Regions from separate parts of the Staphylococcus sp. HMSC068C09 genome, predicted to be linked through region 1. Evidence: riboswitches for the same ligand, from Rfam matches in the RefSeq annotation. Region 1 holds a riboswitch; each other region holds the start of a gene.
What was found. Region 1 has a riboswitch for S-adenosylmethionine ahead of HMPREF2930_RS09740 (MetQ/NlpA family ABC transporter substrate-binding protein). Riboswitches for the same ligand answer to the same signal wherever they lie in the genome.

Region 1 (8,294 bases):
CCTTTCGCACCAAATGACTCTGCATATTTAACATAATCTACTGGACCAAATGCTACACCAGCTGCACGTTTATATTTCATTTCTTCTTGGAATTCAACCATGTTGTATTTACCATCATTCCAAATTAATTGAATGATATTTAATTTTTTACGTACAGCAGTTTCTAAATCTTGACCTGAGAATAAGAAACCACCATCACCAGCAACTGATACAACTTGTGTGTTTGGACGTACTAATGCAGCTGCTATAGCCCATGGTAACGCAACACCTAAAGTTTGCATACCGTTACTGAATAATAAATGTCTTGGATTGTAACTTCTAAATTTACGAGCCATCCAAATATAGTGACTACCTACGTCTACTGTAACAGTTGTATCATCAGTTAACGTTTTTTGCATTGTATTGATAATTTCTACTGGATGTAAAATACCGTCTTCATGTTCATATTTAATGCCAGTAGCTTCGATAATATTTGCTCTTAATTCTTCTAAGTCATCTAAATGTTTTTGATCAATAATTGGTTCAGATACTTTTTCTGACATCATTTGAATTGTACCTGCAATATTACCTACTAATTCTTTTTTAGGACGTAAGTAATTTGTAATTTCAGCATGCACTTCGTCAATTGAGATAATTTCAGTATCTAATTCTTTATTCCAGTTACTTGCTTCGTATTCAATTGGATCATAACCGATTGCAACTACTAAGTCAGCTTTTCTTAGTAATTCGTCACCCACTTGGTTACGGAATAAACCAACACGACCAAAGAAATGGTCTTCTAATTCACGACTAATTACACCAGCACCTTGGAAAGTTTCTACAACAGGTAAGCTTGTTTTTTCAACAAATTTACGAATTGCTTCTGTTTCTTTTTCACTAGAACTTCTCATACCTGCAAGTAATACAGGGAATTTAGCATCTTTAATTGCTTGAAGCACTTCATTCACTTCTTCATCTGTTGGTACGCCTAAATGAGGTTTTTCTGGTAAGTCGATTGCTTTACTTTGCACTTGAGATGAAATAACGTCTTGTGGAATACTAATGAAACTTGCACCATTTTTACCAGAAGTTGCAGTGCGGATTGCATTTGTCATAACTTCAGATAATGATTCAGGATCTTGAACCTCTGCACTATATTTAGTTGATGATTTTAGTAACGCAGCATTATCTACAGCTTGGTGAGTAAGACGTAATAAATCATTTCGTTTAACTTGACCACCGATTGCTAATACAGGGTCACCTTCTGAAGTAGCTGTTAATAATCCAGTTGTTAAGTTACTTACCCCTGGACCACTTGTTACTAATGCAACACCAGGTTTACCTGTTAAACGTCCAATGCCTTGTGCCATCATTGCAGCATTTTGTTCATGACGTGTAACGATAAGTTCTGGACCATCATCTTCTAATGCATCGAATAAATAGTCGATTTTTGCACCTGGAATACCAAATACATAATCCACATTATTATTTTTTAAAGTATCAATGACCATATCTGCAGCAGAATAGTTTTCTTTAGCCATTTTATATTCATATCCTTTCAAGTTTACATTTGTAATTTAAATTTTTTATTTCAAAATTACTTTTCTATTTTTTTATACCCAATTAAAAAGAAGCCACACACATGTCTATTTTTTTAGGGAAAAAGAGGGAAAGACTTAGTCACATGTTAATTGCGGCTTCTTTATATTTAAATAACTTCAATTTTTAAAGTTGAAGTGTAACCTCAGTTAATTAGACATATTCAAATATGAGATGGGAGTTTTCTATTATATATGTCATGTTTAAGGGAATGATAGTAAGACATACTTATTAGAACATTTGAATACGTTGTAACTTTATTACGTTTCTTATTATAGTACGCATCGAAACATTAATAAAATACATATTTTCGATAGTAACCATTCCATATTGGAATAGGTCAATATACTTTAACCATTGTAAAATGACACAATTAAAAAGGTCTAATGACTTGACTTGTCTTCTATCATTATAGTGCCAATATTGATATAATTACTACTTTTTATATTTTTGGAGTAAATATACTCTTTTTTGTTGTTTTTATTTTAGATTTATCTGATATAATCAAATCTATCATTTAAATTTTCTAGTTATGTATTCTTGTTTGATTAAAAGTAAGAAAACTTGAAATTTTCAGAAATTTTAGACAAAATACCGTTCTTTTATGCTATGATAATAAATGTTATATAGCTAACAAGCTAATTCATTAAATTTTAAACTTATTAGTGGAGGTTTATAATTATGGCCAGTTTTTTCAAAAATTTTACTAGAAAAGAAGATCCCACTATCTATCAAAGTAAAGATGGACATTTAAAACGTACGTTACGTGTTAAAGATTTTCTTGCATTAGGTGTAGGTACTATTGTATCAACATCGATTTTCACACTACCTGGTGTAGTAGCAGCAGAGCATGCTGGTCCAGCCGTAGCTTTATCTTTCTTATTAGCTGCAATTGTTGCTGGTTTAGTTGCATTTTCATATGCTGAAATGGCTGCAGCCATGCCTTTTGCTGGTTCTGCATATTCTTGGATTAACGTTTTATTTGGTGAATTCTTTGGATGGGTAGCTGGTTGGGCATTACTTGCCGAATACTTTATTGCCGTTGCCTTTGTAGCTTCTGGTTTTTCAGCCAATTTAAGAGGACTTGTGTCTCCTTTAGGTATTGCGTTACCTAAGTCTTTATCTAACCCTTTTGGTGCAAATGGAGGAATTATAGACTTAGTTGCAGCAATTGTTATTATTTTAACTGCATTATTATTATCTCGTGGTATGAGTGAAGCTGCTCGTATCGAAAATATTCTTGTTATTTTAAAAGTTCTAGCGATTGTTTTATTCGTTATTGTTGGATTAACAGCAATTCAAGCAAGTAACTATGTTCCATTTATTCCTGAGCATAAAGTCACTGAAACTGGTGATTTTGGTGGATGGCAAGGTATTTATGCGGGTGTATCAATGATTTTCTTGGCATACATAGGATTTGATTCAATTGCTGCCAACTCAGCTGAAGCTATTAATCCGCAAAAAACGATGCCTCGTGGTATTTTAGGTTCATTAATCATTGCGATTGTTTTATTCGTAGCTGTAGCTTTAGTATTAGTTGGTATGTTCCATTATTCAAAATATGCTGGGAATGCTGAACCTGTAGGTTGGGCACTTCGTCAAAGTGGACATGGTGTAGTAGCAGCAGTAGTTCAAGCTATTTCAGTCATCGGTATGTTTACAGCATTAATCGGTATGATGTTAGCTGGTTCACGTTTACTTTATTCATTTGGTCGTGACGGATTATTACCTTCTTGGTTAGCCAAATTAAATGATAAACATTTACCTAATAGAGCGCTTGTTATTCTCACTGTTATCGGTGTTTTAATTGGTTCAATGTTCCCATTTGCTTTCTTAGCTCAATTAATTTCAGCAGGTACATTAATTGCATTTATGTTTGTATCTATTGCAATGTATAGTTTAAGAAAACGTGAAGGCAAAGATTTACCAGTTCCAGCATTTAAAGTGCCATTCTTCCCTGTATTACCTGTCATTACCTTTTTATTAGTCTTGCTTGTATTCTGGGGATTAAGTTTTGAAGCTAAACTTTATACATTAATCTGGTTCTTAGTTGGTATTGTTATTTATGTACTCTATGGTATTAAACATTCTAAAAAGAATGATGAAGATGATTATGTCGTACCAAAAGATTAAGATAATGAACTAACTTATATTTCTCATATCCCCTTAAGAAACATTCAATTGTTTTTTAAGGGGAGTATACTGAAAAAGAGCAAGAAAAGACATTCACTTAATGTCTTTTCTTGCTCTTTTAATATATTTTACCAACCTTGTCCTTCTATACTATATTGATTTAAATTACCATCTTGTAGTGCTTGAAGCGCTTCTTCAATAATATCTAACGCTTTATCTAACTGTTCATAAGTAATAACGAGTGGCGGTTGAAAACGTAAGACGTTCCCAGCAACTGCAATAATCACTACACCATGTTCAAAACAGTAATTACAAATTTTCAATGCTTCTTCAGCAGCTCTTTCTTTTGACTGTTTGTCTTTAACAATATCAATTCCAATAGATAACCCAATACCGCGCACATCTCCTACGTAATCGTATTGATCTACCCATTGATTCATACGTTGACGCACGTAGTTTCCTTTTTCAGAACTAGCTGTTAGTAAGTCGTCGTTTTCTATCATTTCAATCGTAGCAAGAGCCGCTTCACAACTTACTGGATTTGCCCCTGTCGTAAATAGATGTGCTGGTGCTTCAAGACTTTCAATAATTTCTTTTCGACCCACAATCGCTGACATTGGTAATCCACCTGCTAATGATTTACCAAATGTAATGAGGTCTGGTGTAAAGTTAAAGTGGTCCACAGAGCTCCAAGAACCTGTACGACCTAATCCTTGTTGGATATCATCAACAGCAATTAAAATACCGTATTCTCGACATAACGCTTCAAGTGCTTCAAAATAGCCTTCTACTGGTTCTAATAGTCCACCATCTCCTTGAATCGTTTCTAACACAATACAAGCTACTTCCTCAGCTGGAACATATTTAGCAAACATCTCTTTCAATGGCGCTAAATATTCTTCAACAGTGTTTGATTTAGATTGTTCAAACATCCCTCTGTATTTATCTGGAAATGGAATATGATAAAAACCATTTAATAAAGGGCCATAATGTTTACGCATATTTAAACTGATAGCCGACATTGATAACGCTCCAAATGTAGAGCCATGATAAGCATTTGTAAAGCTGATAATATAGGGTCGTCCCGTATAAGCACGTGCAAATTTGATAATACCATCATTCGCATCCGAACCACTCAAACCAAATGTGACACGTTTTTCATAATCACCTGGCGCAATATCGCATAACTTTTTAGACAGTTTCACTAAAGGCTCGTGATACATATATGCGGGGGTATAATGAATAAATTTATCTACTTGCTTTTTAATCGCCTCTGCTACCTGTTGTGGTGCATGACCCACATTTTGTGAGCTTGCACTAGCTAACAAATCGATGTATTCTTTTCCATCTATATCTACTAAAGTTGCTCCATATCCATGATCAATCACTAATGGATAATATTTTATACGTCCTGAAGTAGCAAAATACTTGCTCTCTTCTTTTATCATATCCTCTGCTTTACTCAAATTGACTCATCCTCTCCCAAAGTATCAACAACTTATATCTAACTTTCTTTATTGACTTCAATTCTTGTGATAATAATCAATATCTTACTAATAATTGTCAGATTTGTAAATATTTTCAGAAAAATTAAAATATATTGTTTCTATCTTTTAAACAATGATAAATATAAATCATAAAAGGCCTCTAATAGAGACCTTTTATGACTTATTTGTTTTCGTATGGAATAACATCATCGCCATATTCTTTTTTAATATAGGCTTTGATTTCTTTAGATTGCATAACTTTTAATAATGTTTGGAATTTTTCATCATTTTTATGACCTTCTTGCACGGCAATCGTATTCGCAAATGGTGATGATTTACCTTCCATAACAATAGCATCTTTAGACGGTTTTAAACCATTATCAAGCGCATAGTTTGAATTTATAATTACTGCAGCTCCTTCACCATTCTCATATGTTTTTGGTAAAAACTCTGCCCCTTGTTGATGGTTAAATTTCAAGTGTTTTTTATTTTCAGCAATATCTTCAAATTTTGCATTTTCAATTTTAACGCCTTTTTTTAATTTAATTAATCCTTCATTAACAAAGAAAGATAGAAAACGTCCTTCTTCTGCAGGATTATTAGAAACGTAAATCGTCGATCCATCTGGAATGTCTTTTAAATTTTTATATTTTTTACTATATACACCCATAGGCGTTGTAAACACTTTACCTAATTCTTCAATTTTATAACCATGACTTTTCTTTTCAGCATTCAAGTATGGAACGTGTTGGAAGAAGTTCGCATCAACATCGCCTTTATCTAATAATTTATTAGGCACCTTATAATCATTAACTTCTTTGACTTCTAAATCATATCCTTTTTTCTTCATTTCTTCTTTAGCTTTTTTCAACACATCACCATGAGGTGCTGGCGACGCTGCTACGGTAATTTTTTTATTATCTTCTTTCTGATTTCCACAAGCCGTTAGCGTAATAATTACTAATACAATACTGATCATACCTATTAATTTTTTCATATGTATTGACACCTTTTTATAAATTTTCAACTCTCATTTACTCTTACTAGATATGTAAAGACATAAAAAAATACTTTCTACTATTAAGAGAAAGCATCGATACACTTTCTCTCATCTTCTAAAGTATGATTAACTTTATGTGAATTAGCACCATGTCATACCATGACGGTTGCTGGGTTTCGTAGGGCACATCCCTCCACCACTCTTGATAAGAGTTAATAGATTATTGAATTATTAATAACTTATCATTGATTTAAACGTTGGTCAATATGTTTTTTTAATATTCTAAAAATTCAAAAAGTGTTAAACCAAATATTTCAGGGAATATTCTTATACTATGTATATAAGAAGGAGGGAAATTATGATCTATTATTTTTATCATTGTCTTAGTGCTTTAGTTATAAGTATCATCTTATTAATTACAATGGCTATAATGGATGTCTTAGTTCAATCGACTCATCTTACTTTATTGTTAATTAATATTGATTTCTTAATTGACCCAAGCAAAATGCCATTATTATTAGAACTAGCCATTCATATTTTTATAGGATGGTTAATATATTTTATTTTCTTACTTATTTATCATGTCTTTAAACCATTATATAAACTAAGTTATGTCTTATTAATGATTGTTTTTGCCTCTCTTTATCCGTCACTCATCGCTATGGCAAAGCGTTCATTCTTTCACTTTAACTGGACAGAATACGGTTTATGGATGATTGCTCATATTATTTTTATGATTTTAATGGCTTGTTCCATTTCATATTTTTCTAAAAAGAAATATTAATACCTTATATAAATTATGTGATAAATATTGATTTAATGTTTACAAAACATTTATTCTTTAAGTTAAGTTAAAGATTTATTATGATTTTTTTTAAAACCCTGTTTCTGATCTATTCAAATGCTACACTCTAGTTGTAATTGATCATGAATGAAATGGGGTTTTCATTATGAAGAAAGTATCTTTCATCGCATCTACACTTTTAACAAGTACAATGCTACTTACAACGACTCAATCTGTAGAAGCACATACTGCTGACTTAGTGACTAAAGAAAACGCTAAACAAATTGCTACAGATGCATTATCTAATAGTGGAGGTAATCCAAATCTACAACGACTTGGTCGTACTGTTGACAAAGGCGCATACTTTGAAATTATAAGTCATAATAGATTAAATGAAGGCAGTGGAATGTATAAAGTTTATAAAAATGGCGAAGTTGAGTACAAAAATGGTACATATAGTGACTTTAATCAACTTCAAGATACACGTATTCATGCAGAATCAGGTATCGCTAAAGCTGCTAAAACACCTTCCTCTTCTAATGATAAACAAGTTAATTCTGTTGATTGTGCACGTGAACTCAATCGTTATTATGTAGGAACAGTTGCTTCTTCTGAGGTGCCATCCTCTAAGTCACTTAAAAATACTCAAACATCACAATCTTCTGTTAAAACACTCCCAAGTACTGGAGACGATACACAACAACACTCAACTCAACTTTTAGCCTCACTTCTATTAGTTATGGGAACTTCATTATTACTTAAACGAAAACATCATAGTCATTCTTATTGATCTACTAAACATTTTTAATAAATAAAAAAGGAGTGAGTCAACAAATTCAAAATGAATTCTGACTCACTCCTTTTGTTTAATCATGATTTCGTTTAAATAGTTCTACAAGATAAATCATTTCCATACTAAATTAATATACAAGAAACTGTCTCTATATTATTTATTTTTATTATCCGCTTGTTCATTATCTTGACTATCAGAATGTTGATCATCTTTGTTTTTAGTTTGTTCTACACCTTCAGGGTCTTGTTCTTTAGCATTGCCTTTTTTTGGATTATAATTAACACCTTCTGTATAATCATTACCTGCATTCCATAATAAGAACTCATTCACACCGTTATCTTTTAAAGCTTGAACTTCTTCAGATATCGCTTTTGCATCATAATCAATATAATTACCAGCCCCTAAATATGAAGCGGTAAAGTCTTGAATCCATGGTCTTGAAATAGGCTTATCTTTACCTAATGTATCTAATAAACTATTTTCTTTTTGAATATAGCGATTAACTGTTTTATATGGCTC
Region 2 (8,294 bases), on a different contig from region 1:
TGTTGATGAAGTATTAGAATTAGATAATCAACGTCGTGATTTAATTGGTAAAACAGAAGAAATGAAAGCACGTCGTAACAAAGTAAGTGATCAAATCGCTGAAAAAAAACGTAATAAAGAAGATGCAGATGACGTCATTAAAGAAATGCGTGAATTAGGCGATGAAATTAAAGAAAATGATGCAAAATTAAATGAAGTAGATAACAAAATTCGTGATATCTTAATTCGTATTCCAAACTTAATTGCAGATGACGTACCACAAGGTGCTGACGACACTGAAAATGTTGAATTAAAAAAATGGGGTACGCCTCGTGAATTTGATTTTGAACCAAAAGCGCACTGGGATTTAGTAGAAGAATTAAAAATGGCTGATTTCGAACGTGCTGCAAAAGTATCAGGTGCGCGCTTCGTTTATTTAACTAAAGATGGTGCTTTATTAGAACGTGCATTAATGAACTATATGTTAACAAAACATACAACACAACATGGTTATACAGAAATGATGACACCTCAATTGGTAAATGCAGATACAATGTTTGGTACAGGCCAATTACCTAAATTTGAAGAAGATTTATTCAAAGTTGAAAAAGAAGGCTTATATACAATTCCAACTGCAGAAGTGCCATTAACAAACTTCTATAGAAATGAAATTATCCAACCTGGTGTGTTACCAGAAAAATTCACTGGTCAAACTGCATGTTTCCGTAGTGAAGCGGGATCAGCTGGTAGAGATACAAGAGGTTTAATTCGTTTACATCAATTCGATAAAGTTGAAATGGTACGTTTTGAAAAACCTGAAGATTCTTGGGATGCATTAGAAGATATGACTCAAAATGCCGAAGCAATTTTAGAAGAATTAAAATTACCATATCGTCGCGTGATCTTATGTACTGGAGATATTGGTTTCAGCGCAAGTAAAACATATGACTTAGAAGTATGGTTACCAAGTTACAATGACTACAAAGAAATTAGTTCTTGCTCAAACTGTACTGATTTCCAAGCTCGTCGTGCTAACATTCGTTTCAAACGTGATGCTTCTTCTAAACCAGAATTAGTACACACATTAAATGGTAGTGGACTTGCAGTAGGTCGTACATTTGCAGCTATCGTAGAAAACTACCAAAACGAAGATGGTTCAATTACAATTCCAGAAGCACTTGTACCATTTATGGGCGGCAAAACAGAAATTCGTCCAGTCAACTAATCATTCAATAGAATTCAACTCATAAAGTGATAGAGTGACGTAGTCCTCTATCGCTTTATTTATTTTTATATTAAAATAAGACTGCCCTGAGAAAGGTAAATTCAAAAATATCGAAAATTTCTGATATTTTTAAAACGTTGAAGTATCAATATTTCTAAACGCCCTTCTCTCTAACCTCACTCAAACGGACGTCTAAAGATATTGAAGCGTCTATTAGATTATATTAGACTGAATTTAATTAAAATATATAGTCAATTTGAAAATACATATATAATGGGGGAGCTAACATGACGTCACATGTAACATTTCAACAAGGAGTCAAAGAATGTATTCCAACACTACTAGGATACATCGGTATAGGACTATCATTTGGCATTGTGGCAGCTTCTCAGGATTTTAGTGTTCTAGAAATTCTTCTGTTATGTTTATTGGTTTATGCAGGCGCAGCACAATTTATTATTTGTGCTTTAGTTATTACTGGTACACCTATATCAGCAATCGTGTTAACAACGTTAATTGTGAATTCCCGCTTCTTTTTATTGTCTATGACATTATCACCTAATTATAAAGATTATGGTATATGGAATCGTTTAGCTTTGTCTTCTCTTCTTACTGACGAGACCTTTGGGGTTGCTATAACGCCACACTTAAAAGGGGAAACAATTAATGACCGATGGTTACATGGATTAAATATTACTGCTTATTCATTTTGGGCAATCGCTTGTGTGTTAGGAGCAGTCTTTGGGAAATACATCTCTCATCCTGAAATGTTAGGATTAGACTTTGCGATTACAGCTATGTTTATTTTCTTGGCTATGGCTCAATTTGAAACGATTACACGTTCCAAAATAAGTATATATATCGTATTAATTGCGTTCGTTATTGTAATGATGTTCATTTTAAGTTGGTTGATGCCCTCTTATGTGGCCATTCTTGTTACATCAATTTGTGCTGCAACACTTGGGGTGGTGATGGATCGATGACGATAACTGGACATATGCTTTTACTCATCGTTTTATGTGGATTAGTGACATTAATTGTACGTGTCGTACCCTTTTTAATGATTTCACGTATTCAACTGTCAGAAACAGTCATCAAATGGCTGTCATTTATTCCGATTTCATTATTCACTGCGCTAGTTATTGATAGTTTTATCGTTCAACATAAAGGCATGCAGGGCTTTGAATTAAATATTCCATTCATTGTAGCAACCATTCCTACAGTCATTATCGCAGTTGTGACGCGTAGTCTAACCATTACTATTATTGTAGGTATTATATTCATTGCAGGTATACGATGGTTCTTTTAATCCATTTATTTACTGCGCATTGAAGTTAACCAGACAATTGTATTAAAATAAATTTAAATTAAACAATGCAATCAATATATAGATACTCTTATTTTGAGAAGTAGAGGGAATTGGCCCTATGAAGCTTCAGCAACCGACAAATCATTGTACGGTGCTACAACCAACGAGATACTCGAATGATAAGTACTAAAGTATTATCGCTTCACACTTTTAAAATTAAGAGTAGAAGCGATTTTTTTATTCTAAGGAGGCATAGCATGACAAATTATACAGTAGATACATTACATTTAGGTGCTTTTACAACAGAATCAGGTGAAACAATTGAGAATCTAAAATTGCGTTATGAGCACGTAGGTTATTCGGGACAACCGCTTGTTGTGGTTTGTCATGCTCTGACTGGTAATCATTTAACTTATGGTACAGATGAACATCCTGGATGGTGGCGTGAAATCATTGATGGTGGTTATATGCCAATCTATGATTATCAGTTTCTTACTTTTAATGTTATTGGAAGTCCTTTTGGTTCAAGCTCCCCATTAAACGATGCTCATTTTCCTAAAACAATAACATTAAGAGATATAGTTAAGGCAATTGAATTGGGAATAAAGGCCCTTGGATTTACTAAAATCGATATTTTAATTGGTGGCAGTTTAGGTGGCATGCAAGTGATGGAATTATTATATAATCATCAATTCGAAGTAGATAAGGCAGTCATCTTAGCAGCTACAGATAAAACCTCTTCATACAGTCGTGCTTTCAATGAAATTGCACGTGAAGCGATTCATATTGGAGGTAAAGAGGGACTTAGTATTGCAAGACAACTTGGATTCTTAACATATCGTTCTTCAAAAAGTTATGACGCGCGTTTCACACCAGATGAAGTAGTCAATTATCAACGTTATCAAGGCAATAAGTTTAAAGAATCCTACGATTTATCGTGTTACTTAACGATGTTGAATGTCTTAGATAGTCATCATCTTGATCGTCAGCGCGATGATGTGGATGAGGTCTTCCAATCTTTAAATACAAAAGTACTAACTATGGGCTTTACAGATGACTTGTTATATCCAGATGATCAAGTTAGAGCAGTAGGAGAACGTTTTAAATATCATCGTCACTTTTTTGTTCCAGACAACGTAGGCCATGATGGTTTTTTACTTAATTTTAATGACTGGGCACCTAACTTGTATCACTTTTTAAAAGTTTCGAAATTCAAACGAAAATAATAGATAAGAGAACAGTTAACACATTTGTTTAATTTGAATATAGAGGTTAAAATAGACGTTATAGTCAAAAAAGTATAGGAGTGGCGAATGTGTTTTCAAAAGTACATCCTAAAGCAATAATTATAGGAACTATCGTGCTTGTAGCAGTTGCTTTAGTTACGTATGTATTGCCAATAATTGGTCTGATTCTATGTTTATTCGCTACCATTCCAGGGATTATCATGTGGCATAAATCAATTGCTACATTTGGAATTGGAGCTTTACTCACTGTAGTCATCACGACCTTATTAGGGAATACCTTTGTATTAAGTGCCATGATTCTAGTTTTATTACTAAGTTTTGTAATTGGCCAATTATTAAAAGAACGTACATCTAAAGAACGCATCTTATATATTACAACAATGTATATAAGTATTGTGACGTTAATTGCATTTATGTTATTACAAGCGTTCAAAAAGATTCCAAATACCGAAGTATTGATTAAACCAGCAAAAGACGCAATGAACAATGCGATTGTAAATTCAGGCGTTGAATCAGATTATAAGATCATCTTAGAAGAAGGATTTCGTCAAATGGCTGTTCAACTTCCAAGTTACATCATTATTATGGTCTTTCTTTTAGTTTTAATTAATATCATCATTACATTTCCAATTTTACGCAAATTCAAAGTAGCAACACCTATTTTTAGACCTTTATTTGCTTGGCAGATGAATCGCACATTATTATGGATTTACATGATTGTGCTAGTATGTGTGATGTTTGCGATGAAACCAAGTATATTCCAAAGTATCGTATTGAATTTCGAAGTTGTGTTATCATTATTAATGTATATCCAAGGATTGAGTTTGATTCATTTCTTTGGAAAGGCCAAACGATTACCTGATGCGGTATCTATATTATTAATGGTCGTGGGGACAGTGATTTCACCCTTTACGCATATCGTATCATTACTTGGCGTACTTGATTTAGGAATTAACTTAAAACGAATGATTAAAAAATGACTTTAAAAAGTGAATAGAGGTGGAAGAATGAACCGTCAATCCACTAAAAAAGCATTGCTTATTCCTTACATTTTGATGGTGCTTACGGCAATTGCAATTGTTATTGTAGGGTTTATATTTAAACCTTTAATTGCAACGTTTACGGCGATTGCTTTAATCATTATGATCGTCATTAGTGCGGTATTGATTAAACAAGCATTATCAAAAATGGATCATTATGTGGATAATCTGAGTGGTCATATTTCAGCAGGAAGTAATAAAGCAATTAAACGCATGCCAATTGGTTTAGTTGTGATTGATGCTGACGATCACATCGAATGGATCAACCAATATATGTCTGAACATCTAGAAACGAATGTCATCTCAGAACCAGTCAATGAAGTTTTTCCGAATATTCTTAAGCAACTTGAAAGAATACAAGAAATAGAAATCGAACATGGTCAGTACCATTATCATGTGCGTTATTCTGAAGAAGAACGTTGTTTATATTTCTTCGATATTACAGAAGAAGTACATACAAATGAATTATATGAAGAATCAAAGCCTATCATTGCAACGTTGTTTTTAGATAACTACGATGAAATTACACAAAATATGAATGACACACAACGTTCTGAAATCAACTCAATGGTGACACGTATTATTAGTCGATGGGCAACTGAATATAACATTTATTTTAAACGTTATAGTTCAGATCAATTCGTAGCGTATTTAAACCAAAAAATCTTAGCAGAAATAGAAGATTCTAATTTTGATATTCTAAGTCAGTTACGTGAAAAAAGTGTAGGCTATCGTGCACAATTGACATTAAGTATTGGTGTTGGTGAAGGTACCGAAGATTTAATTGAACTTGGTGAATTATCTCAATCAGGACTTGATTTAGCCTTAGGTCGTGGAGGAGACCAAGTTGCAATTAAAAACATGAATGGTAATGTCCGCTTTTACGGAGGTAAGACTGACCCGATGGAAAAACGAACACGTGTTAGAGCACGTGTTATCTCTCACGCATTGAAAGATATCTTAACTGAAGGCGACAAAGTGATTATTATGGGACATAAACGTCCCGACTTAGATGCGGTTGGCGCAGCTATTGGAGTATCTCGATTTGCGTCAATGAATAATTTAGAAGCATATGTGGTACTTAATGAAGAAGATATCGATCCAACATTAAGTCGTGTGATGGAAGAAATTGATAAAAAACCTGAATTGAAAGAACGATTTGTGACATCTGATGAGGCTTGGGATATGATGACGTCAAAAACAACGGTTGTTGTGGTAGACACACATAAACCTGAAATGGTATTAGATGAAAATATTTTAAATAAAGCGAATCGTAAAGTAGTCATTGATCATCATAGACGTGGAGAAAGCTTTATTTCAAATCCATTACTCGTTTATATGGAACCTTATGCAAGTTCAACTGCAGAACTTGTCACAGAGTTATTAGAATATCAGCCAACAGAACAACGTTTATCACGTTTAGAATCTACAATTATGTATGCAGGTATTATTGTTGATACACGTAATTTTACATTACGAACAGGTTCAAGAACGTTTGATGCGGCAAGTTATTTACGTGCGCATGGTGCCGATACAATCTTAACGCAACAATTCCTTAAAGATGATGTTGATACGTATATTAATCGTTCTGAATTGATACGTACAGTTGAAGTTCAAGATCACGGTGTCGCGATTGCTCACGGTTCTAATGATAAAATCTATCATCCTGTAACAGTTGCACAAGCTGCGGATGAATTGTTAAGTTTAGAAGGCATTGAAGCTTCTTACGTTGTAGCGAAACGTGAAGATAATCTTATTGGTATTTCAGCACGTTCATTAGGCGGTATTAATGTTCAATTAACAATGGAAGCCTTAGGTGGCGGAGGTCACTTAACAAATGCTGCAACGCAAATAAAAGGTGTCACTATAGAAGAAGCAATCGAGCAATTACAACAAGCAATTACTGAACAAATGAGTAGGAGTGAAGATACATGAAAGTAATATTTACACAAGATGTTAAAGGTAAAGGTAAAAAAGGTGAAGTTAAAGACGTGCCAGTAGGTTACGCAAATAACTTTTTATTAAAAAATAAATATGCTGTTGAAGCAACACCAGGTAATTTAAAACAATTAGAACAACAAAATAGACGTGCTGAAGCGGATAGACAACAAGAAATCGATGATGCTAAAGCATTAAAAGCAAAATTAGAAGATATCGAAGTTGAAGTAAGTGCTAAAACTGGTGAAGGCGGTAAATTGTTTGGTTCTATTAGTACAAAACAAATTGCTGACGCATTAAAAAATCAACACGATATTAAAATTGATAAACGTAAAATGGATTTACCACACGGTATTCACGCGTTAGGTTATACTAATGTACCTGTTAAATTAGACAAAGAAGTTGAAGGTACAATTCGCGTACACACTGTAGAAAAATAAAAAGATTTAGGACAAATAGGTAGTCCATTCTTTTAAAAGCAATTCATAGAAAGATATAATGTTGCACTAGCATGTCGAAAATTTTAAGATAGATGGGTGTAATGATTGATGGATAATATGTATGATCAAAGACAAATGCCCCATAACAATGAAGCTGAACAGTCTGTCTTAGGTGCAATTATTTTAGATCCAGAATTAATAGGTTCGACTCAGGAGGTATTACTTCCTGAGTCGTTTTATAGAGGTGCACACCAACATATCTTTAGAGCAATGATGAACTTAAACGAAGATGCTCATGAGATTGATGTAGTCACGTTAATGGAACAATTAACGAAAGAAGGTACATTAAGTGAGGCTGGTGGCCCTCAATATTTAGCTGAATTATCGAATAATGTACCGACGACACGTAATATTGAATACTATAGAAATATAGTTGCTAATCTTGCGCTTAAACGTCGATTAATTCAAACAGCTGATAGCATTGCGAATGATGGGTATAATAATGAGCTTGAATTAGATGCTATTTTAAGTGATGCTGAAAAACGTATTCTTGAACTCTCAGCAAACCGTCAAAGTGATGGATTTAAAGATATTAGAGATGTCTTAGGTCAAGTATATGAGACTGCAGAGGAACTTGATCAAAATAGTGGGCAAACGCCGGGTATTCCTACTGGATACCGCGATTTAGACCAGATGACTGCGGGCTTTAATAGAAATGATTTAATTATTTTAGCAGCCCGTCCTTCTGTAGGTAAGACTGCCTTCGCACTTAATATCGCTCAAAAAGTAGCCACTCATGAAGATAACTATACAGTAGGTATTTTTTCACTTGAAATGGGTGCCGATCAACTTGCGACACGTATGATTTGTAGTTCAGGAAATGTAGATTCTAACCGTTTAAGAACAGGGACAATGACAGAAGAAGACTGGAATCGATTTACGATTGCAGTAGGTAAATTATCGAGAACAAAGATTTTTATTGATGATACACCAGGAATTCGTATTACAGATTTACGATCAAAGTGTCGTCGTCTTAAACAAGAACATGGTCTTGATATGATTGTCATTGACTATCTACAACTTATTCAAGGGAGTGGCTCACGCTTTTCAGATAAT
Region 3 (8,294 bases), on a different contig from region 1:
TTGTTTTAAAACATATGATATGATTCTACCCTTTCATATTAAAAAGATTGTCATATACTATCTAGAACAATTTAATAAATCATATACACAACAACTTAAATTAGCTAAACGCTTATTATCTATCAATAAACTAGTTCCTATTTATATTTCTAAAGACGTCATTTTATTTCCAATCAAACATCAACGTGCACCCATACAAATATATTTTAATGCGCAACGTATTATTGGATTAACGTCTTCTCAAAATAAAACCATTATTACCTTTGATAATTCAGCTCAATGCGTAGTGGATGAGCCTTACATTTTAGTTTATAAAAAATGGCAAGAAAGTATTCTATTAGCCTATTTAATTAATAAGACGACTTCTTTTCATTAAACTTATATTCAAGTAATCTTTTAGTAAACAAAGCAGTCACAAATCTTATGAGATACAAACTGACAACCAAACTAATAATGGCAAAAACTAAGATTAATACAAGATAGATTAGACTTAATTCTGCTTTAGGATTTATAAACTGATTGACTACTGCTAAACTTGCGATAAATCCAGCTAAAAACCATCCTAGTAATAGGATGTAGGTGAGAACAAATAATATAATTAATAAGAAAAAATATCCATTTGAAAAATGTTTATTTCGAAAAATATGAACCTGTAAAAATTGATTAGCAAAACGAGTAGGTTTCATAAATTTCTGTTCTGCATTATTAAATGAAGCATTATTTTGTTCAAAAGTATGTTCTAATAATTGCTTTTCTTTTTTATTTAAAAACCACAATTGTTTTCTTACTTTTTCTCTAAAAGCAGTTTCTTCCATAACTTAATTCCTTTCTATTTAATTATATTCATAAATTTTAACTGAACACCGATTTTAAAACAAACTCAATAAAAAAGAAAGATACTTTATTACTCCCTCTCTTTGATATTCATATAACACTAAAACCGAGTCTAAGACATATTTGTAGTCTTAGACTCGGTTGGTCATAATTAGATATAGTGATTTTATAATATTGATAATCCAGAACTTTTAATATCTTTTGCAAATCCTTGAACTGTATCCACTGGCAATTCATTAATATCGCGTCCAAGATTATTGTTAACTTTCTTAACAACATCTGCTGGACAAGTGATAATATCGGCGCCAATTTCATTAGCTTGGATAATATTGAACACTTCACGGCAACTTGCCCATAATAATTTAACACCATTTTTACTATGTGCGACTTTTACAGATTCTTTCATTAAAGGAAGTGGATCTACACCCGTATCAGCAATACGTCCCGCAAAGACAGAGATATATGTAGGTACACCTTCAGTCACTGCTTCTGTAATAGCTTTAACTTGTTCAATTGTATAAACAGCAGTTACATTTAAACGAACATGATCAGCTGATAACTTTTTAATTAATTCAATTGTAGACTCACCTTTTGAGTTCACAATTGGAATTTTAACAAACACATTGTCTCCATATTGCTTTAAAATTTCTGCTTCTTTCTCCATTGTATCTAAATCATCTGAGAATACTTCAAATGATATAGAAGCATCAGGAATTTCACGTACTGCTTCTTCTGCAAAAGCTTTATAATCTGTTACACCTGCTTTTGCCATTAAGCTAGGATTTGTTGTAAAACCATCTACTTCTTTATTTTTGTATGCAGCTTTCATTTGTTCGATATCTGCACCATCGGCAAATACGTCTACATTTAATTGAGTCATAAAATCTTCCCTTCTCACTTATATTACGAATATAGCTTGCTTTACGAAAAGACACCATACGTATGATTATTTTTTTATGTACAGGATGTTTTACTATTTCGTTAAGTTATTTATATCATGCTTTTTTTGTGTATGCGAATGTTTTGCTTTGAATTTTCTGAAAATTAAAACCTTATGATATAGGTACTATTAAAATGAAATTAAATGTGGTAATATTATTTAATGGTATAAATCGGAGGTATATTATGTCTAAATCAAAAAAATATTTTTATATATCAGTTATTCTTTTAATTATTAGCTTTTATTTTAATACATTTAATCCTTTATTAAGCATTCAATTTAAATCAATAAAAAATTTATTAATTGCATGTAGTATTGTAAATGTTGTCATCCTTATGGCTTCAATTATATTTTCTGATAAAGCAATTAAACATTTAAATTATAAAAATAAAGATTGGATTAAGACCGCTTCTAACATATTACCTTATCTCATATTGGTAGTAATTTTGTTCCATATTTTTGCTTCTATTACAACGTTTGGCATTTTTTCATAATCAAATACGCATAAAATGATATATAAAGGTGAGTATGTTATGCAATATATAACCGTGTTTATAGGTGGTATGTTGGGCGCTTTATTAAGATTTTTGTTTTCCTTTATGAATCAAAGTAACACCTTTCCAATTGGCACATTGATAGCTAACCTGTCAGGTGCTTTTCTTATGGGTTATCTATCTGTAGTAATGATTAAGTTATTTAAAGATCACCCTAAAATTAAAAAAGGTATTACAACTGGTTTTTTAGGCGCTTTAACAACATTTTCAACATTTCAATTTGAGTTAGTCACATTACTTTACAGCCATCATATTATCTTAGCTTTGGTTTATGCATTTATAAGTTATTGCTTTGGTGTTATCTTGTGCTGGATAGGTATGACATTAGGAGGTCTTACATCTTGATACAAGCTCTTTTAATTATGATTGGCGGTGGTTTAGGCGCTGTCGTTAGAGCATGGCTAACTGATGTCACTAAATCCAAATGGTCTACTTCAATACCTATTGCTACTTTAATCGTCAACTGGATTGGAAGTTTTCTCATTGGTTTAACAACTGGCCTCTCTATTCACTTAAACTGGATACATATGTTTTTTATTACTGGATTTTTAGGAGGTTTAACGACATTTTCAACCATGTCTTATGAGCTTGCGCAATGTCTAACACCGTCTTTTAAACTTTTTAAATTTATGATGTATTCTCTATTGCAATTTGTTATAGGATTTATTGCTTGTTGGATTGGTTTTATAATATAACAAAAGAGTGAACTGTGTAGTCAATTAACCTACAAGTTCACTCTTTTTTAATTAAATTTATTGACCTTCAAATGTATCTGGATCAGGTCCTATACGTTGATCTTTATTTAAATCATCAATTCGTTTCATTTGCTCTGCTGATAATTCAAAATCAAATACATCTATATTTTCTTCAATTCTGCTTGATGTAACTGATTTGGGAATAACGACGACGTTATGTTGCATATTCCATTTAATAATAACTTGTGCTGCTGATTTATTAACTTCTTTACCAATTTCATTTAACGTTTCATCGTTTAAAATTTGAGCATTCATAAATGGTGACCAAGATTCCATATAAATATTTTGAGCTTCTAAATATTTTCTAAGTTTTTCTTGAGTAAAGTATGGATGAAATTCTACTTGGTTAATGACTGGTTTAATTGACACTTGTGCTAATAATGCTTCAAAATGATCTGGATTAAAATTACTAACTCCAATGTTTTTAACTTTATTATCTTTATATAAATCTTCCATACCTTTCCATGTATCAATCATTATGGCTTCATTTGTCCCTGGCCAATGTACTAAGTATAAATCTAAATAATCTAACCCAAGTTTTTGGATACTAGTTTCGTAGGCTTGAGCCACATTTTTACGTCCGAAATCTTCGAAAAATAATTTTGATGTTACGAAAATATCTTCTCTATTTAAACCTGTTGATTCTAATCCTTCTTTGATACCTTGGCCTACTTGTTCTTCATTTCCATATACTTTAGCAGTATCTATGCTACGATACCCAGATTCAATAGCATGTTTAACTGCTTCTTTACAAGTATCGTCATTTTCTACTCGAAATGTTCCAAGTCCTAACATTGGCATTTGATTTCCATTATAGAATTCAATATAGTCCATCTTACTTCCTCCTTTAAAAATAACTATTCTGTATATACCCTAAAAGTATATTTATGAACATCGCTTATAATAAAAAAGTACCATCAAAATTTAAAATTTTGATGGTAGCCTCTCTTAGTTAAATGATTCAATTTTATCCATAATATTTTGTAATTCATCGACATTATATTGAATACGTCCATGGAATACAAATTTGTTAAAGAATTCGTCAAGTTGTTCAGGACCAACTAAAACCTTAACACTTGAACTTTGTGCATAGTTTGAAATCGTTACGTCTTTATCATGTTTAGGATTAAAATATAAAATTGATGTTGGCGTATATTTAAGTCCTAATTCTGTTTGTAAATCTGTAGCCAACTTCTCAATTGCAGAAAGTTGATCAGAATAATTAATAAATGATAGTTTCGAATGATTATCTTCATGTTGATCAAGAACTAACGTTTGAGGCGCTTGTGTATTTAAATCAAGTGTATCAAATACTTGCTTCAGCATTGGTAATTCTTGAAATTGTGCGCCACTAATTCCATTATAAACATGACCTTTTAATAATTGTGAATCAATGATATATAAACCAGTTCTAGTAAGCACAAGATGGCTAATACGTTGAATATTATTAAACTCATTACTTGGTAAAAAAATATTAGCCATTATATGCATATCTTCACGTCTAATACGTTTTTCTTTAACTAAACGGTCTCTAATACCAATGAGTCTCATATCAGTCACGTATTCACTTTTATTTTTAGAAAATAATTTCAAAGCATCAATTTCACGTTCTTTTCCATTAACTGTAACTTCAAATTCTTCTTTTTGTTTCGTTACTTGTTTTTTATTTTCAATACGTTCTTTTTCAAGTGCTTCCTCATGTGAAGATTTGAGTTGTTGCTCCTTGAGATTGTACTCTTCATTCGCTTTGTGTTTCATATTATTTTTACTTTTCAAAGCAACTAAAAATAGAATAAAACATATAATCGCTATGATTATCGCTGCAATTAAACCAATCTCAACCGGTCCAAATGAATTCATTAGATAACGCTCCTTTTAAACTGTCAATATCTATCTATTATAATAGAAATAGACGATAATTTCGAGGTTTAACCTAATTAACTGCTATATATCCTATGTTATTTTTGAACGGCATCTTTTAGGACATTCACTTTATCTAATTTTTCCCATGGTAACAATACATCAGTACGACCAAAATGTCCGTATGCAGCTGTTTGTTTGTAAATAGGATGTTTTAAGTCAAGCATTTTAATGATACCTGCTGGTCTTAAATCAAAATGTTTTCTTACCGCTTCAACTAATTGTCCTTCAGAAACTTTACCTGTTTTAAATGTATCAATAGCAATAGATACAGGTTCTGCTACACCAATTGCATAAGCTAATTGCACTTCACATTGCTCAGCTAATCCAGCTGCTACAATATTTTTTGCAACATATCTCGCTGCATATGCCGCAGAGCGATCTACTTTTGTAGGATCTTTACCACTGAAACAGCCACCTCCATGACGAGCATAACCACCATATGTATCTACAATAATTTTTCTTCCAGTTAAACCAGCATCTCCTTGAGGACCCCCAATAACAAATCGACCAGTTGGATTAATAAAGAATTTAGTTTCATCATCAATTAAACCTTCAGGCACAGTCGGATAAATGACATGCTCTTTAATATCTTTTTGGATTTGTTCTAATTCAATGTCTTCAGCATGTTGAGAAGATACCACAATCGTGTCAATACGTTTAGGTTTATCATTTTCATCGTATTCTACTGTTACTTGAACTTTACCATCTGGACGTAAATAACCTAAGGTACCGTCTTTACGCACATCTGATAAGCGTTTCGCTAGTTGATGTGATAAAAAGATTGGAAGCGGCATATATGTTTCGGTTTCATTTGTTGCATAACCAAACATTAATCCTTGGTCTCCGGCACCTGTTGCTTCAATTTCTTCTTCAGATATATCATTGCGATACTCAAGTGCTTTATCTACACCTTGGGCAATATCAGGTGATTGTTCATCAATAGCTGTTAAAACAGCCATTGTTTGATAATCGTAACCATATTTAGCTCTTGTATAACCAATATTTTTGATTGTTTCTCGTACTACTTTAGGAATATCTACATATGTAGACGTTGAAATTTCACCAGAAATTAAAGCCATACCTGTTGTTACTGTTGTTTCACAAGCGACACGTGCATTAGGATCATCTTTTAAAATTTCATCTAAAATCGCATCAGATACTTGATCGGCGATTTTATCTGGATGCCCTTCTGTCACTGACTCTGATGTAAATAAACGTTTATTATAAGTCATGATTTGCTCCTTTTTTTAACTATATTTACGAAAATTCTCTTTTGACAATGAGCTTAAAATAAAAGAGCCTTCTCAACTATCTAGATAGAGAGAAGGCTCTTAAACGTCCATTCGCTCTTATCGTTCAGACAAATATTGCGTCTGCAAACGGTTTGGCACCTTTCTTTTAAAAAAAGAGGTTGCTGGGTTTCATTGGGTCCATGTCCCTCCACCACTCAGGATAAGAGAATCCGTTAAGACCTATACTACATAAATACTTTAAAATTGTCAATTTTGATTTTTAAATGTTCTTTTATTTACAATGGAATAATTAAATTATTATGTTATACTTTTTAATGTAAGGGCTTACACATATAAATGAATAGATATTTGGAGGGATGTTGTATGTCAATAGATACATACAGTGAAACACCTAAAATCAAACACTTATTAGAGAAGGAAACGACTTTATTTCAACTTTCTACTACTCAGCTTTATTACAAGATTTTAAATAATAATGAAGGTGAACTTACTGAACTTGGCGCAATTAATATGAGTACAGGTAAATATACTGGTCGTTCACCAAAAGATAAATTTATCGTTAACGAACCTTCATATCGAGACAATATTGATTGGGGAGACATTAATCAACCTATAGATGAAGACGTGTTTTTAAAATTATACAACAAAGTATTAGATTATTTAGATCAAAAAGATGAATTATACGTTTTTAACGGTTATGCCGGAAGTGATAAAGACTCACAATTAAAATTAAAAATTATCAATGAGCTTGCATGGCATAATTTATTTGCACAAAACATGTTTATCCGACCTGAATCTATTGAGGAAGCAAGTCATATTAAGCCAAATTTCACTATCGTTTCTGCCCCTCATTTTAAAGCCAATCCAGATGTTGACGGTACTCATTCTGAAACATTTATTATTGTTTCATTTAAACATAAAGTGATTTTAATTGGTGGTACTGAATACGCTGGAGAAATGAAAAAAGGTATCTTTTCAGTGATGAACTACTTATTACCTATGCAAGATATTATGAGTATGCATTGTTCTGCCAATGTTGGAGAAAAAGGTGATGTTGCTCTATTCTTTGGATTATCTGGTACAGGAAAAACAACATTATCAGCGACGCCAACTCGCAAATTAATTGGCGATGATGAACATGGCTGGAATAAAAATGGTATTTTTAACATTGAAGGTGGTTGCTATGCAAAAGCTATCCACTTATCTAAAGAAAAAGAACCTCAAATTTATAATGCCATTCAATATGGTACTATTCTTGAAAATACAATTGTTAATGAACGTGGCCATGTTGATTTTGATGATAATACGAACACAGAAAACACACGTGCTGCTTATCCAATTCATCATATCGATAATATCGTATTACCTTCTAAAGCTGCACACCCTAATACAATTATCTTCTTAACTGCAGATGCATTTGGTGTACTTCCACCTATTTCTAAATTATCTAAATCTCAGGCAATGTATCATTTCTTAAGTGGTTTTACGTCAAAATTAGCTGGCACAGAACGTGGCGTGACAGAACCTGAACCATCATTTTCAACATGCTTTGGCGCTCCATTTTTACCTTTGCATCCTACTAAATATGCGAATTTACTTGGTAAGTTAATTGATGACCATGATGTTGATGTATATCTAGTAAATACAGGATGGACTGGTGGAAAATATGGTGTTGGACGTCGTATCAGCTTACATTATACACGTTATATGGTAGATCAAGCTATTTCTGGCAAGCTAAAACAAGCTACATTTACTAAAGATGAAATATTTGGTTTAAGTATACCAACTGAAATGGAAGATGTGCCTAAGACTATTTTAAATCCAATCCATGCTTGGAATGATCCTGAGGCTTATCGTCATCAAGCTAATGACTTAAAACAACGTTTTGAAGAAAACTTCAAAACATTTGGAGATGAAGTAAAAGATATTGCTAAAGATGGTGGATTTAGTCATTAATAATATATCTAAACAAAAGACTTACATGATAACTGTTATAGTCATCTTTGTAAGTCTTGTTCTATATTATTCATCCATT
Region 4 (8,294 bases), on a different contig from region 1:
GCATCAATAGATACGCTTAATTTTGGACTTTCAGCATTTGGATCATCTTCTAAGCGTACAGTTAAAGTTACCTCAGGTTCTGCTCCGCGAACTTTGTTTTGTTTTAAAATAAGGTCATATGCACCATTGAAGCATGAAGCATAGCCAGCTGCGAATAATTGTTCAGGGTTAGTTGCGTTTCCATCTGCTTGTTGTGGTGGTAATACATCTACATTTATTGCATTATCGTCTGTGTGTACGTGTCCTTTACGTCCACCAACGTTTGTTGCTTTAGTTTCATATTGAACTGCCATTATTATTACCTCCTAAATTCGAATACAATTATTATATACCCAACTAAAAAGTTTTAAATCATGATTTGTAAAAATTAAAAAGAATTTTAAACATTGGCGAGTGTGACATAAATAGTTTAAAATAATATAAAATTGTAAATGGCAAGAAAAGAAGGGATTATATGGCAGAAGTAAAGGTAGCTGCAACCATAGCACCTCAAGATATAATAGATAATGAAACGTTAAATAGTATCAATGATAATCATGCATATATAGATATCATTGAGTTGCGTATAGATCAGTGGGAGAGTCATCATCACGAACTTTTAATGAAAAACCTTTCACTTCTAAATGAAATAAAGGATCATTTTAAAATATTGGTGACGTATCGCACAATTTCTCAAGGTGGAAAAGGTCAGTTAACTAATAAAGAATATTTACAGTTAATTGAAACAATTTCCTCAATAGATGAATGTCAAATGATAGATATAGAATGGGAGTCAAATATTGAGGTTGAGACGCATAAGCGTATTATAGAAAATGCACATCGTCATCAGAAACAAATAATTGTGTCCTATCATAATTTTTTAGAAACGCCACCGTTAGAAGAATTAAAATTCACATATTATAAAATGCAAAAATTAAATCCTGAGTATGTAAAAATTGCAGTAATGCCTAAGGAAAAACAGGACGTAGCAATGCTATTAGAAGCAGTAGCTTATACATCTGAAGCGATTTCTCAACAAGTTATTGGAATATCTATGTCTCATTTAGGATTAGTGAGCCGAACTGCTCAAGGTGTTTTTGGGGGTACAGTGTCATATGGTTGCTTAGGTGAACCTCAAGCGCCAGGGCAGATTCATGTTAAAGAACTAAAAAAACAATTATTATTTTACGAAAGCATGTAGTATACATTGAAATGTCATCGATATCCGCGTATAATTGATAATAGTTATCAATATAGAGGAGCGATAATTGTGGAATTACAAGAAGTAATTTCTTTAAGAAGAAGTATAAAGAAATTTAAACATGATATGGTGATTAATGATGAAGATGTATTTAAAGCCATAGAACAAGCTACTGACGCTCCTAATCATGGTATGAGAGAACCGTGGAGAGTTATTCATGTTTCTAAAGATAGATTAGGAGATATGAGTAGAGATATTACACGTTTTGCCTTTCCAAATAGTCCAGAAAAACAAGAAGATCATTATAACGCGGTGACAAATTTAGGAGGTATGTTAGTTTTAGTACTTAAAACTGACCCACGACAACGACAAAATCGCGAAAACTTTTTTGCGATGGGTGCATACACTCAGAATCTAATGTTATTACTTTATGAAAAAGGTATTGGTACATGTTGGAAAACGCCATTGTACATCTTTGAACCAAAAGTAAGAAAAGCGTTTGGTATTGCTAAAGATGAAGCTATTGCAGGTTTATTGTATCTTACTGATTTAGAAGAGGTACCACCTAAAGCAAAACGTAAAAATAAACATTTAATCTCAGAATACTAAAGAAACCACACTCAAAATAACGAGTGTGGTTCTTTAATTATTTATTAAATGTTTCTTTTAAGAATGATTCAACTTGTTCAGGTGATTTTGCATTAGCAGAATGCAAATGAGCTTGTTTTTGACCATTTTCAAATATAAGTAAACTTGGGATACCCATGACTTCATTGTCTGATGCTACATCTTCTAATTCATCACGATTTACAGAATACCATTTATAGTCGTTATACTTGTCAACGATTGGATCAATCCACATATCCATTGCTTTACAATCAGGACACCAACCAGCTTCAAATTTTACAATTACAGGTTGTTCACTTTGAATAACTGAATTAAATTCTTCAGTAGTAGTAATATTTTTCATACTTTACACTCCTTTTAGCTTGTTTTATATATTATAACTAATTACTAATATTTAGAAAAAAATAAAGCTTAAAAAGTAGAGCGTTTATTTAAATAATTTGATATATTTATAATAAGTTTAAATAGGAGGATAATACTGAATGATTAAATTTTATCAATATCCAAAATGCACAACTTGTAAAAAAGCTGCTCGATTTTTAGATGAGCATGGAGTGAGTTATGAGTCTATAGATATTGTGCAACACACACCTACAAAACAAGAATTCAAAGAGTTAGTAGTTAAATCAGAAGTGGAAATAAATAAATTCTTTAATACACATGGTGTGAAATATAGAGAACTTGGTTTGAAAGATAAATTAAAAAAATTATCTAATGATGAAAAATTAGAACTCTTATCCTCAGATGGAATGTTGGTAAAACGTCCGCTAGCGGTTTCAGGTGAAAAAGTTACATTAGGTTTTAATGAGGAACAATATAAAGATGTATGGTTATAGAAAGTATAATCACAACTTTTAATATTAATAGTTGAATGAAAACTTACGGTATGGCATCATTAAATTGTAATTATTTTTAGGAGGGGATTTTCGTGGCAGTACCGAGCGAATTCAAATATTCTAAGGAACATGAATGGGTTAAAGTTGAAGGAAATACGGCAACAATTGGTATTACTGAATACGCGCAAGGTGAATTAGGAGACATCGTATTTGTCGAATTACCAGATGTCGATGATGAAATTAATGAAGGGGATACATTTGGTAGTGTTGAATCAGTAAAGACAGTATCTGAATTGTATGCACCTGTCTCTGGTAAAATTGTTGAAACAAATGACGAATTAGAAGATAGTCCAGAATTTGTTAATGAATCACCTTATGAAAAAGCATGGATGGTAAAAGTTGAATTAAGTGACGAAAGTCAATTAGATGAATTACTATCAGCTGAACAATACTCTGAAATGATTGGCGAATAATTTTTTAAAACTCCTTGATATTAAATCTAGGAGTTTTTTATATAATTATATTAATTATCTGTAAATTGTGTTTATATTCATCAATAACGTGAAAAAGTAAATGATTGTTTAATATCGACTTAGAAGGTGGATGAACATGGCAATTTTAAATAAAGTTATCATTGTTGAAGGTAAATCTGATAAGAAGAAAGTGCAACAAGTCATTGCTGAACCTGTAAATATTATTTGTACACATGGTACAATGAGTATCGACAAACTAGACGATATGATAGAAACGTTATATGGAAAACAGGTCTATATTCTTGCCGATTCAGATGATGAGGGCGAAAAAATTAGAAAGTGGTTTAAACGTTATTTAAGTGAAAGTGAACATATCTATGTAGATAAAACATATTGTGAAGTCGCACGTTGTCCCAAAAATTATCTTGCTCATGTATTGAGTAAATACGGATTTAACGTAAAAAAAGAGAAAAAACTTATACCTAATTTAAGTTCTGAAAGGTTAGTACTTGTGAATGAATAATTCTATTAAAATCGAAGACATCAAAGAACACTTTGATAAAGATAAACATTTAATATTTGGATATACTCCTATGTGTGGAACATGTAAGATTTCAGAGCGCATGCTAGATATTGCAAATGATATCGAACAATTACCACTTAAAAAAATTGATTTAAATTTCCATAAGTATTTTAGTGAAGAATATAAAATTATGTCTGTACCTGTACTGTTAATTATGGATAAGGATAAAGAGGTAGATAGAATCTATGCATTTCAATCCGTGCCATATTTGTTAGAAAAGTTAAAAAAATGATTGACGAATTATTAGTACAGTGATAGGATATAAATTAATTAAATAGTGCGAAAACTCTTATCGAGAGAGGTGGAGGGATGTGCCCTACGAAGCCCGGCAACCGTCTATAATGGAAATGGTGCCAATTCACATAAAGTTTAAGACTTTAGAAGATGAGAGAAAGATAATTTTAAATGCTTTCTCATCTCTCTAGATGGGAAAGCATTTTTTAATTACATAAGGAATTTAAGGGAGGCATTTAACGTGATTGAGTTAAATCAAGTTGTTAAACGCTATCACACAAAGAACAAAGATGTACTAGCAGTAGATCACGTTGACTTGAATATAGAATCAGGCTCAATTTTTGGAGTGATTGGGTTTTCTGGTGCTGGTAAAAGTACGTTAATTCGAATGTTTAATAATCTAGAAGAACCGACTTCAGGGGATATCATTATAGATGGAGACAATATTAACAAACTTTCTAAGTCAGATTTGAGAAAAAAACGACAAAAAGTAAGTATGATTTTCCAACATTTTAATTTGTTATGGTCACGTACTGTCATTAGTAATATTATGTTCCCACTAGAAATAGCTGGAGTATCTCGTGCAGAAGCAAAACAAAGAGCTTTAGAACTTGTAGAGTTGGTCGGTTTAAAAGGTCGTGAAAAAGCTTATCCTTCAGAATTATCAGGTGGTCAAAAACAAAGAGTTGGGATTGCTCGTGCATTAGCGAATGATCCGAATGTCTTATTATGTGACGAGGCTACAAGTGCGCTAGATCCACAAACAACGGATGAAATTTTAGATTTACTATTAAAAATAAAAGAAGAAAGAAATCTAACGATTGTGATTATTACACATGAAATGCAAGTGATTAGACGCATATGTGATGAAGTTGCAGTGATGGAAAATGGGCGTGTTATTGAGCAAGGTAATGTTGATGAAGTATTTGAAAATCCTCAACATGAGGTGACAAAACGATTCGTGAAAGACGATTTAGACGACGATTTTGAAGATTCAATTAAACATCTAGAACCATTGAACAAAGACGCTTATATTGTAAGATTGAATTTCAACGGTAATAATACCACACAACCTGTTGTATCTGATATTACGCGAATGCAGAATATTGAATTAAATATTTTGGAAGCAAATATTAAAAATACACGTACAGGTTCAATTGGATTTTTAATTGTACATATTCCACATATTAGTGAAGATGGATTTAATACATTTGTAACTGAGTTACATAAACAACACGTAAATGTGGAGGTGATTAAACATGGATAAATCATATGGTGATATCTTCCATGAAATGATTACTATGCCTAACGTGCAATGGCCTGAAGTTTGGCAAGCAATATATGAAACACTTTATATGACTGTAGTGTCAACCATTTTTGCTTTTATCTTTGGCTTAATCTTAGGTGTGCTGCTTTTCTTATCAGCTAAAAGTGATGCACCTGGAGCTAAAATTTTCTATACGGTAGTTTCATTTATAGTTAACTTGTTCCGTGCGATTCCATTTATTATTTTAATTTTGTTATTAATTCCGTTCACAAGTGTATTATTAGGTACAATTAGTGGACCGACGGGAGCACTTCCAGCATTAATCATTGGCGCTGCACCGTTCTACGCAAGATTAGTTGAAATCGCATTTAAAGAAATCGATAAAGGCGTTATTGAAGCAGCATGGTCTATGGGTGCGAATACTTGGACAGTCGTTCGAAAAGTATTGCTTCCAGAAGCAATGCCAGCACTTGTTTCAGGTATTACAGTAACTGCTATCGCTTTAGTTGGTTCAACTGCTATTGCAGGCGTTATTGGTGCAGGTGGTTTAGGTAACTTAGCTTACTTAACTGGTTTTACACGTAACCAAAACGACGTCATTCTAGTGTCAACCGTATTTATTTTAATTATTGTATTTATAATCCAATTCATCGGGGATTGGCTTACAAATAAAATTGATAAACGATAATAGAAAAGAGGACAGATTAAATGAAAAAACTTTTAAGTTTAGTATTAGTACTTACACTGACAGTTGTATTAGCTGCTTGTGGTAAAGGCGGAGACGAAAAAGATAAAAAAATCGTTGTAGGTGCCTCACCAGCACCACATGCTGAAATCTTAGAAAAAGCAAAACCACTTCTTGAGAAAAAAGGTTATAATTTAGAAATTAAAACAATCAATGATTACACTACACCTAATAAGTTGTTAGATAAAGGTGAGCTTGATGCTAACTACTTCCAACACGTTCCTTATTTAAAAACTGAAAGTAAAGAAAAAGGATACAAAATTGAAGATGCAGGTAAAGTTCATTTAGAACCAATGGCTGTTTATTCTAAAAAATACAAAAGTTTAAAAGACCTTCCTAAAGGTGCGACAGTTTATGTTTCAAATAACCCAGCTGAACAAGGTCGTTTCTTAAAATTCTTCGTTGATGAAGGCTTAATTAAAATTAAAAAAGGCGTAAAAATTGAAGACGCTAAATTTGAAGATATTACTGAAAACAAAAAGATATTAAATTCAATAACAAACAATCAGCTGAATATCTTCCAAAAATCTATCAAAATCAAGATGTAGATGCAGCTATTATTAATTCAAACTATGCTATTGATCAAGGCTTAAGTCCACAAAAAGATTCAATTGTAGTTGAAAAACCTAATAATAACCCTTATGCAAACCTAATTGCAGTTCGTAAAGATCATAAAGATGATGAAAAAATTAAAGCTTTAGTTGAAGTATTACAATCTAAAGACATTCGTGATTTCATCAATGAAAAATACAAAGGTGCAGTTGTACCTGCAAAATAATGAATAATAATGCAGTAAAAAACGGTTCACAAACAAATATGTGAACCGTTTTTTTATTTTATATCAATACATTTATTGCAGTCATTTATATTATAAACTTGAATCGTCTTGATATAGTATTCCAACGCCGATACCACCTTGACCCATCGCATATTCAAATTTAACAATTTCTATATATGGATGTTCTTCTAAGAATGCATTGACTTTTTTATTTAAACCTTTTTCTGTCATAGCAGTAAAATTAACAAATGTCATAGTTATCATCTCCAATTGGATAAGTAAATTGAACAATGTTATTATAACAATTATTTTAATTAGACAGAAAATATAAAAAAATAACAGAATTTATGTTTATACATGATATGTATTGGGTATGTTAATATTACAAAAATCATTTAAGAATGAAATGTTTAACAAGGAGGAATTTAAAATGGCAGAAGATAAATTTGAACAAGCTAAAGGTAATATTAAGGAAACAGTTGGTAATGCAACTGATAATAAAGATTTAGAAAAAGAAGGTCAAGGCGACAAAGCTTCAGGTAAAGCTAAAGAAGTGGTTGATAACGTTAAAGATAAAGCAAATGATGTTATTGATAAATTAAAAGGCGATAAATAAGTCGTTTTAACTAGAAGAGAACGCATGTGTTAAACACATGCGTTTTTTGTTTATTTTAGAATATTATGTCTGAGTATCATTGTTAGACGTAATCAGTCCTAATGAATAACTTACTATATATCCTATTACTAAAGAAATAATCGAAACAATCCATTCTACTGGTGATTTAGGAATTCCTGGGAATACAGCATAAATTGAACCAATAACAAAACCAGTAATTAAGGCAAATGTTCCAATAAAGTGGTGGGTTAAAAAGTATTTTATAATACGGCTTGAAAATAGAAATCCACATAAAATACCTAAACCAACTACTATTAATATAGGCAGACCGGTAAAGTTAAATTTAGCTAAATTAGCAATAGCTAACATTATTGTTCCATATGCACCGAATACAAGTAGCATAAATGAGCCAGAGATACCTGGAAGTAGCATTGCACTAGAAGCACAAACACCTGCTATAAAATATTTAATAATAAGACTAAAAGATAATTGAAGTGTTAAACTTGATTGCTGTGTGCTAGGATTTAATAACGTTAATGCCACTATAACTATGATTCCTAAAATTAATAATCCATAGTGTTTAGTTGTAAATGTTTTTTTAAAATCTGAAGTTTTTAATAAGTAAGGGACAATGCCTATAATTAAACCAGTAAAAAAGAACATCGTTATTACATGATGATGATCGAGTAGGTAATGAATTAAATTACTAAGTACACCAATCGCTAAAATCATTCCTATTAATATAGGAAGTAAAAATTTTAGACTTGGCCAAAATCGTTTAGAAAACAATCCACTAATGGATGAAATAAAACCATCATATATTCCTAAAAGTAAAGCAATGGTACCTCCACTAATTCCTGGAACTAAATCTGAAGTTCCCATCGCAAATCCTTTTAAAATATTTTTCCATTTGAATGTCATAAAGGTCTCCTTTCTTTATTGAGTTAATACGAAT

Region 2: linked by a shared signal. The riboswitch ahead of HMPREF2930_RS04170 (homoserine O-acetyltransferase MetX) and the one ahead of HMPREF2930_RS09740 (MetQ/NlpA family ABC transporter substrate-binding protein) in region 1 are both predicted to bind S-adenosylmethionine.
Region 3: linked by a shared signal. The riboswitch ahead of metK (methionine adenosyltransferase) and the one ahead of HMPREF2930_RS09740 (MetQ/NlpA family ABC transporter substrate-binding protein) in region 1 are both predicted to bind S-adenosylmethionine.
Region 4: linked by a shared signal. The riboswitch ahead of HMPREF2930_RS05420 (methionine ABC transporter ATP-binding protein) and the one ahead of HMPREF2930_RS09740 (MetQ/NlpA family ABC transporter substrate-binding protein) in region 1 are both predicted to bind S-adenosylmethionine.

The regions. Positions count from the first base shown of each region.
Region 1 is NZ_KV813778.1:45,361-53,654, reverse strand. Features, by position in the region: gene alsS (acetolactate synthase AlsS) at 1-1,520, opposite strand, end outside; gene HMPREF2930_RS09750 (APC family permease) at 2,260-3,711, shown strand; gene HMPREF2930_RS09745 (aspartate aminotransferase family protein) at 3,840-5,177, opposite strand; gene HMPREF2930_RS09740 (MetQ/NlpA family ABC transporter substrate-binding protein) at 5,380-6,195, opposite strand; SAM riboswitch class I at 6,304-6,410, opposite strand; gene HMPREF2930_RS09735 (hypothetical protein) at 6,557-6,982, shown strand; gene HMPREF2930_RS09730 (LPXTG cell wall anchor domain-containing protein) at 7,149-7,772, shown strand; gene HMPREF2930_RS09725 (putative glycoside hydrolase) at 7,929-8,294, opposite strand, start outside.
Region 2 is NZ_KV813755.1:10,285-18,578, reverse strand. Features, by position in the region: gene serS (serine--tRNA ligase) at 1-1,204, shown strand, start outside; gene HMPREF2930_RS04180 (AzlC family ABC transporter permease) at 1,492-2,187, shown strand; gene HMPREF2930_RS04175 (AzlD domain-containing protein) at 2,184-2,513, shown strand; SAM riboswitch class I at 2,599-2,699, shown strand; gene HMPREF2930_RS04170 (homoserine O-acetyltransferase MetX) at 2,771-3,739, shown strand; gene HMPREF2930_RS04165 (YybS family protein) at 3,829-4,740, shown strand; gene HMPREF2930_RS04160 (DHH family phosphoesterase) at 4,768-6,735, shown strand; gene rplI (50S ribosomal protein L9) at 6,732-7,178, shown strand; gene dnaB (replicative DNA helicase) at 7,287-8,294, shown strand, end outside.
Region 3 is NZ_KV813741.1:1,067-9,360, forward strand. Features, by position in the region: gene HMPREF2930_RS01880 (competence protein ComK) at 1-376, shown strand, start outside; gene HMPREF2930_RS01885 (membrane protein) at 351-815, opposite strand; gene HMPREF2930_RS01890 (transaldolase) at 1,001-1,714, opposite strand; gene HMPREF2930_RS01895 (hypothetical protein) at 1,960-2,268, shown strand; gene crcB (fluoride efflux transporter CrcB) at 2,308-2,673, shown strand; gene HMPREF2930_RS01905 (fluoride efflux transporter FluC) at 2,670-3,023, shown strand; gene HMPREF2930_RS01910 (aldo/keto reductase) at 3,081-3,917, opposite strand; gene HMPREF2930_RS01915 (NERD domain-containing protein) at 4,032-4,943, opposite strand; gene metK (methionine adenosyltransferase) at 5,042-6,238, opposite strand; SAM riboswitch class I at 6,353-6,465, opposite strand; gene pckA (phosphoenolpyruvate carboxykinase (ATP)) at 6,623-8,215, shown strand; gene HMPREF2930_RS01930 (alpha/beta hydrolase family protein) at 8,257-8,294, opposite strand, start outside.
Region 4 is NZ_KV813756.1:127,467-135,760, forward strand. Features, by position in the region: gene HMPREF2930_RS05380 (organic hydroperoxide resistance protein) at 1-293, opposite strand, end outside; gene aroD (type I 3-dehydroquinate dehydratase) at 455-1,180, shown strand; gene HMPREF2930_RS05390 (nitroreductase family protein) at 1,250-1,789, shown strand; gene HMPREF2930_RS05395 (thioredoxin family protein) at 1,827-2,150, opposite strand; gene HMPREF2930_RS05400 (arsenate reductase family protein) at 2,290-2,643, shown strand; gene gcvH (glycine cleavage system protein GcvH) at 2,736-3,116, shown strand; gene HMPREF2930_RS05410 (toprim domain-containing protein) at 3,253-3,639, shown strand; gene HMPREF2930_RS05415 (thioredoxin family protein) at 3,632-3,931, shown strand; SAM riboswitch class I at 3,986-4,090, shown strand; gene HMPREF2930_RS05420 (methionine ABC transporter ATP-binding protein) at 4,175-5,200, shown strand; gene HMPREF2930_RS05425 (methionine ABC transporter permease) at 5,193-5,888, shown strand; partial or broken gene HMPREF2930_RS05430 (MetQ/NlpA family ABC transporter substrate-binding protein) at 5,909-6,723, shown strand; gene HMPREF2930_RS11545 (hypothetical protein) at 6,814-6,978, opposite strand; gene HMPREF2930_RS05435 (CsbD family protein) at 7,154-7,339, shown strand; gene HMPREF2930_RS05440 (polyprenyl-phosphate transporter PopT) at 7,403-8,260, opposite strand.